Regions from separate parts of the Arthrobacter sp. efr-133-TYG-104 genome, predicted to be linked through region 3. Evidence: predicted binding sites of a transcription regulator. Region 3 holds the regulator's gene; each other region holds the start of a gene.
What was found. The regulator LexA, encoded in region 3, represses DNA repair genes until DNA is damaged. The targets are predictions, from matches to a motif close to TCGAACANNTGTTCGA.

Region 1 (2,224 bases), on a different contig from region 3:
GGCATTGGCGTCGGCGGACGGGAAGAACACGTGCGGGAAAATCAGTGCCGCGGCTGAGCCGAAGATGAAGAAGTCGTAATACTCGACGGCGCTGCCCAAGAAGCTGGCGAGGGCTGCTTTCTTGGGCGTTCCGGTGGTTTCTGTAATGCCTGGCGTCGCTGACGGCATTGTTTGGCGCATGGGAGGTTCCTTCTGTGACGACGATGTCGCTGAGCTGTCTTCTGCGGGAGTCCCACGCCGAGTGTGGCAGGTCGATCCCGAGCAAATAACCACATGGTGGAAGTTACTTGTGCAATACAGCAATAGTGACTGTGAGAGCGGTCACCTGTCAATAGATGTCTCCACTATCTAGAAATAGCTCTCACTATGTGGGAGCATCGATACATGAGTGTGAAAGACGACACAAAAACAGACATGGTTGGAAAGGCGCTGAGCCTGCTCGTGCTGCTGGGGGACGAGCCCCGGGGTGCTAGCGCCGCCGACTTGGCCAGGAGTGCGGGCCTTCCCTTCAGCACCACGTACCGCTTGCTGGGCTCCCTGACGCGCGACGGATTTGTCGATTACGAACCCGACGGCCGCCGCTATCACTTGGGTTTGCGCGTGTTCCAACTGGGGCAGCGGGTGTCGAATCATCATGGCTTTGCCGCAACCGCATTGCCGGTCCTGCAGCGGGTCACGGAGCGCACCCACGAGGCCACCATCCTCTCCGTGCGCGACGGGAACCATCACCTGACGGTCAACAAGGTGGACGGACCGAAGACGTTCCGGGTAACGAGTGATCCGGGGCACTTGGGTGCGCTGCACACGACGTCGGTAGGCAAGGCAATCGTGGCTTTCGAGGAAGAGATCGAGCGGAAACGCTTGCTGGAGGAACTCCCACTTGAGCCGTTGACGGAGCGCTCCATCACGGACAGGGACGCTTTCCGGGCGGAGATCGACCAGGTTCGGCGTCAAGGCTACGCGGTGATGGACGAGGAAAACGAGGTCGGTATGCGGGCTGTCGCCGTCCCGGTCCTCAATGGCCAGGGCAACGCTTTCGCTTCGCTTGCCACCGCCGTCCCCGTCTTTCGCATGACCATGGAGGAGCTCCTGGCCTTCGTGCCCACCTTGCAGGAGGCTGCGGCTGAACTTTCGGCGCGCCTGCCCCAGCGCTAACCCCGTTGTGAGGCCCGCTCTGCTGGGTAGTTCCACTCGGGAGCGTGTAGAGCAGGCCCCGCAATGCTGCGTATGTTCGCGATAAGAACATGCGTGCGGAATATGAACACTTGTAGTAATCTAAACAACGCCGAAGGCGGGAGCGCCAGATCGCCTCCCACCGGCGGTGGTTAAGTCAAAGGAGCTTGAGGATGAGCAACCGAGCCGAGTCCGTGCTGGTGGGCCTGATTGGTGAAGGCGTCATGCCCTCGCTGACCCCTCCCATGCATGAACGCGAAGCCGACGTGCAGGGCCTTCGCTTGTTGTACCGCCCCATCGACCTGCTGGAACTCGCTTTGCCTGCCACCGCCGTCGGCGATCTCCTCACCGCAGCCCGGCGCATGGGCTACAACGGGCTGAACATCACCCACCCCTGCAAGCAGTTGGTGCTGGAGCACCTTGATGATATTTCCGACGACGCCCGCCGCTTGGGCGCCGTCAACACGGTCCTGATTCAGGACGGCCGGCTCATCGGCCACAACACAGACTTCTCCGGCTTCGGCGCGGCGCTCGCCAATGGGCTCCCGCAAGCAAAACTCGACCGCGTAGTCCAGCTCGGCGCGGGCGGCGCCGGATCCGCCGTCGCCTACGCGTTGCTCAAGGCCGGTGTGGCCAGTTTGGATCTCGTCGACGTGGATCCGGCCCGCGCCGCAGAACGCGCTGAGGAACTCGGCGGCCTCTTTCCCGCCAGCACGGTCACCCCGCACATCCCGGGCGAGTTGCCGGAGCTCATGCCGCTGGCTGATGGCCTGGTGCACTGTACCCCGATCGGCATGGCCGCACACTCGGGCCTGCCCCTGGACATCACTCTCCTGGAGCCAAGGCACTGGGTGGCGGACATCGTTTACCGCCCCATCGAAACGCAGTTGATCCACGAGGCGCGCGCCATGGGCTGCGACGTCCTCGACGGCGGCCGCATGGCAGTGGGGCAGGCGGCGGACGCCTTCCGACTCATCACAGGCCGCGAAGCCAACCCTGAACGGATGCGGGCGCACTTCTTGGAACTCGTCGCTTTCGAGGATGCAGCGGC
Region 2 (2,224 bases), on a different contig from region 3:
ACGCCCGGCGACGCCCCAGAGGTCAGTCACATGGAGGGAGTCAAGGATCCGGTCAAGCTGCTCCTCCGAAAACCGCCGGAGATCGAGAACTCCATTGAACGCGGGGTTTTTCTTGATGCCGAGAGCCGCTACCTTGGCGAGGGTCTTCGTGGGACCGATCGCGACGCGGACAGGAATTCCGGTCAGCTGGAGGACAGTCCGTCGGATCTCCTGTCCCCGTGATTCGAGTTCTTCAGGAGCGCCCCGCAGCTTCAGCCAGCTTTCGTCGATCGAATACACTTCCTGCCACGCACTGAAGCGGCCCAGAATGGTGGCAACCCGTGCACTCAGCGAGCCATAGAGCTCATAGTTCGATGACCTGGCTTCGACGCCCTTGGCCTGGCACCAGCCGCGGATCTTGAACCACGGCTTGCCCATGATGTCAGGATCGAGCTCCTTCACCAGCGGGCACGCGGCAACCACACAGCCGTCATTGTTCGAGAGGACAAGGGTCGGCCGGTCATGCAGCGTGGGGTCGAAGACGCGCTCCGCGTTGGCGTAAAAGGAGACGCAGTCTACGAGAGCGATTTGATCGGATGCTGGGGTGAGAGTCGTCATTGCCACGGCTGGAGACTATAGGCGGGGTCTGACACCACGTTTGGTTTTCGCAGGAGACAGAATCCATGTGACCACGCCCCAGACTGACATCTCGGTGTGTTCGTGGAGAACGACGTCCGCATAGTCAAGGTTCTCTGCCACGAGAACGGTACGTCCCTGGATGACGTCCAGCCGCTTGACGGTGTATTCGCCGTCAACGACGGCGATCACGATCTTGCCCGGAACGGGATCGATCCCCCGGTCCACGAGCAGCAGGTCGCCGTCATTGATTCCGGCTCCGGTCATGGAATGGCCGGCTGCACGCCAGACAAATGTACATGTTGGGTCCCGGACCAGGTGCTGGACAAGATCAAGGTCCCCGGACCAATATCCCTCTGCAGGGCTGGGGAAGCCGCAGGCGACGGCTTCCGGCGCGAACGGGAGTATCAGCGGCTCGTCGAGCGCCAACGGTTCTGGCTGCGAGGCCTGCATGTCCACTTCCTTTTCGAACATATGTTCGATGGAATCGTACGCCCGGGCGGGAACGGCACGCAACGTGGAGCAACTGCCGGGCGGACCGGACAGGCCTGGGCTCTGGGACTGCGGGCAGGAATAAAGGCCCCGGTGCGCTTCATGCGCGTCGGGGCCTTCTCTTTTTCGCACGAACGGGAGGTGCGAACCAACGTTCAGCGGCCCCGGCCTTGGGGTCGAGGAACCGAGGCCGCCTGGGACACGCGATCAGGCGCTGACCGGGTGACGCAGATGACTCCACCTCTCTGCCCGACCTCTCCGCAAAGGTCTGTCACAAGTCATTGCCCAATCATTCGTGACAGACAATCGAATGACGTTAGAATGGACTCGTACATCAGTCGAATATGACAGGAGAGGCCAGACATGACCGTCGTCGACGAGCCGAAGGCTGCGCCTCCCGCTGCGCGGGCTGCGACCAGGTCCGGTGGACCGAGCATCGACCAGAACGGCAGCGACCGCAGGGAGCGGGTCTTTACCCGCCTGTCCTCGGACGAGAAGCAGCGGGCGGAGTACTGGGCGCAGCGGCGCGGCTACCCCTCCGCCAACGAGTACTACGCCGAGGCGATCGCCGAGAAGATCCGGCGCGAGAATCTCGACTTCGACATCCCTGATCTGCTCACCGCGCGTATCAACCAGGTCGTCGACGAGCTCAAGGCGCTTTCGACGAACAACGCCAACCTCGAGCGGGTCGTGACCATGGGCTTCGATTCCCTGCTCGGGCTGACCAGGGGCGACAACTATCTGCTGGACGAGGAGAACGGGGAGCTGACGTGAGCCAGGGGCTGAACGAGATCATGCCGTCCACCGACGAGCTGATGGACGTCGACACGTCCTTCCTCGATGCGTACCGGACCGGCGGGAGCGAGGGCCTGAAGCGGGCCCAGGAAGGGGCACAGCCGGCGGAGCCGGAGCAGGACACGCCGGAGAAGGATGAGGCCCCGCAGCAGAGCGCCGAGAACCTTGACCGGGACACCGGTGCCGGCCAGCGTGGAGGCTCGGGAGCAGGCAGCGCCACTCCCCCGGCCCAGAGCGACGCCGTCGCCGTGGACAAAGCAGCGATGCCGCAGGTGCACGACGACGCAGACGCCGAAGCACACCCCGCGGCCCTCCCGGTGTC
Region 3 (2,224 bases):
CGAAGAAGACGATCCGCCCCCTGCGCGTCAGGCGAAGCCGCGTGGACTTCGATTTCACGTCCATGACTGGTGCCGACTGCGCAACTGCAAGTGCAGGCGCTGGCCCTCCGAGAAGACCCTCAAGCGTTGATATTGCAGACATGAGCTTTGCCCTTCTGAGCGATTGCCGTGCCCCGGTGTCCGATGCGCGGCGGTCAATTCCGTATGCTCTCCCGACGCCACCCGAACCGTTCGAACACTTTCTTCGAACATCGGCACGGTTTGCGGTGTTGTTAGAACACATATTCGAACCTTGCTAAGACCTTTTTAGCACTTATCAACGAACGGTGTCGAGACTCGCTAGAACAAATGTTTGATAAAGGTCCGTGCCTGCCCTACGTTTGATGGAAGAAGCAGCCACTGTTTCAGTGAACCAACAGGGTCTGACATTTTTTAGGCCCGGCATCATCGGCGCGGTCCGTATCGCGCCCGGTCCGGACGGAAAGGCATTGGCAAACATGGCAGCGAAAGCCACAGGAGGTAGCGCTCCCCTGCGTAGCCAACAGCCTCAAAAGAGCCCCAAGAGCCTGACGGTCCGGCAGAAGAAGATCCTCGAGACCATCCAGCGCTCGGTCAATGACAATGGATATCCGCCCAGCATGCGTGAGATCGGGGATACGGTGGGCCTTGCGAGCCTTTCCAGCGTGACCCACCAGCTGACCCAGCTGGAGAAGCTGGGCTACCTTCGCAGGGACCCCAAGCGCCCTCGGGCAATGGAAGTCCTGATGCCCTTGACCCTCGACGGCGGCGGGCCCATTCCCGGGGTTGAGGAACCTGCCCGCCTTCGGAGTGCCGGTGGGCTCGCGGTCACCGAACTGGCCAGCGCCAGCGACACAGCCATGGTGCCGTTGGTAGGCCGCATCGCAGCCGGTGGGCCGATCCTGGCCGATCAGACAGTGGAAGATGTCCTTCCCCTGCCACGACAGCTCGTGGGACACGGCGAACTGTTCATGCTCAAGGTTGCCGGAGATTCAATGATCGACGCCGCCATCTGCGACGGTGACTGGGTGGTGGTGCGACGGCAAAACGACGCCATCAACGGCGACATCGTCGCTGCCCTCTTGGATGACGAAGCAACCGTGAAGACGTTCCGCCAACGGGACGGCCACACGTGGTTGCTGCCACAAAACACCCAATATGAGCCCATCCTCGGTGATCAGGCCACCATTATGGGCAAGGTCGTCTCGGTACTGCGTTCCCTGTAGGCGCAGTTCCCTCTAGGCGCAGTTCCTACTCAGGCGCTCTTCCTACTCAGGCGCTCCAGTACACCCCTTACCACCGTTCGGTCCACCGTGGGCCAGAACGGCGGCAGTGCTGCCCGCAGGAACGCCCCGTAGCGTTCTGTCGAAAGCCTGGGATCCAAGACCGCCACAACTCCCCGGTCCCCTGTGGAGCGGATGAGCCGGCCCGCGCCTTGTGCCAAACGGATGGCCGCGTGTGTCGCCGAGACTGCCATGAAGCCGTTGCCGCCGGATTGTGCGACTGCTCTGGAGCGCGCCGTCATCAACGGGTCGTCCGGGCGGGGGAAAGGAATACGGTCAATCACCACCAGGCGGCAGGAACCTCCCGGAACGTCCACTCCTTGCCACAGAGACATGGTTCCGAACAGGCAAGTGTCCGGCTCGTCGGCGAATTGCTTGACCAGGGCCGCCATTGTGGACTCGCCTTGGCAGAGGATATCCACATCCAGCCGCAGCCGCATGGCATCAGCGGCTTCTTCCGCGGCCCGGCGCGAGGAGAAGAGGCACAAGGCCCCGCCGCCGGAGGCCCGAATCAGGTCCTCCAATTCATCCAAGGCCTCCAAGGAAGTACCGCGGCCTGGCTTCGGCAGGTGTTTCGCCACGTAGAGGACCCCCTGTTTGGGGTAGTCAAAGGGGGAACCGACGTCGATCCCGGTCCAACTCGGCGCGCCGTCGCCCAAGAGGCCCAGCCCGCCGGCCGCAGGTTCGAACGCAGCACCGATTGCCAACGTAGCCGACGTCAGTACTACTGTATGGCCCGTGAACAGGCCTTCCCGGAGCCTTCCCGCGACGCTCAGGGGCGCGATATTGATGAGGGCCGGTGCGGTCTCGTCCGGCTGGGAGTACCCCTGCTGGGGGTCGAAGGTGCTGTTGCGCGAGAACCAGACCACCTCCCGATTCTCCTTGGCGGCGAGCAGCCGTTCGCAGAGTTCCAGGATGAGCAT

Region 1: the regulator LexA is predicted to act here: its motif matches at 1,239-1,254, upstream of QRN04_RS12030 (shikimate dehydrogenase).
Region 2: the regulator LexA is predicted to act here: its motif matches at 1,082-1,097, upstream of QRN04_RS06370 (LexA family protein).

The regions. Positions count from the first base shown of each region.
Region 1 covers NZ_JARVTA010000015.1:42,401-44,624, reverse strand. The annotation lists gene QRN04_RS12040 (MFS transporter) at 1-180, opposite strand, end outside; gene QRN04_RS12035 (IclR family transcriptional regulator) at 385-1,155, shown strand; gene QRN04_RS12030 (shikimate dehydrogenase) at 1,347-2,224, shown strand, end outside.
Region 2 covers NZ_JARVTA010000006.1:155,354-157,577, reverse strand. The annotation lists gene QRN04_RS06375 (Y-family DNA polymerase) at 1-597, opposite strand, end outside; gene QRN04_RS06370 (LexA family protein) at 613-1,068, opposite strand; gene QRN04_RS06365 (hypothetical protein) at 1,471-1,881, shown strand; gene QRN04_RS06360 (hypothetical protein) at 1,878-2,224, shown strand, end outside.
Region 3 covers NZ_JARVTA010000018.1:105,500-107,723, reverse strand. The annotation lists gene QRN04_RS13965 (LysM peptidoglycan-binding domain-containing protein) at 1-64, opposite strand, end outside; gene lexA (transcriptional repressor LexA) at 498-1,244, shown strand; gene QRN04_RS13955 (ATP-dependent DNA helicase) at 1,274-2,224, opposite strand, start outside.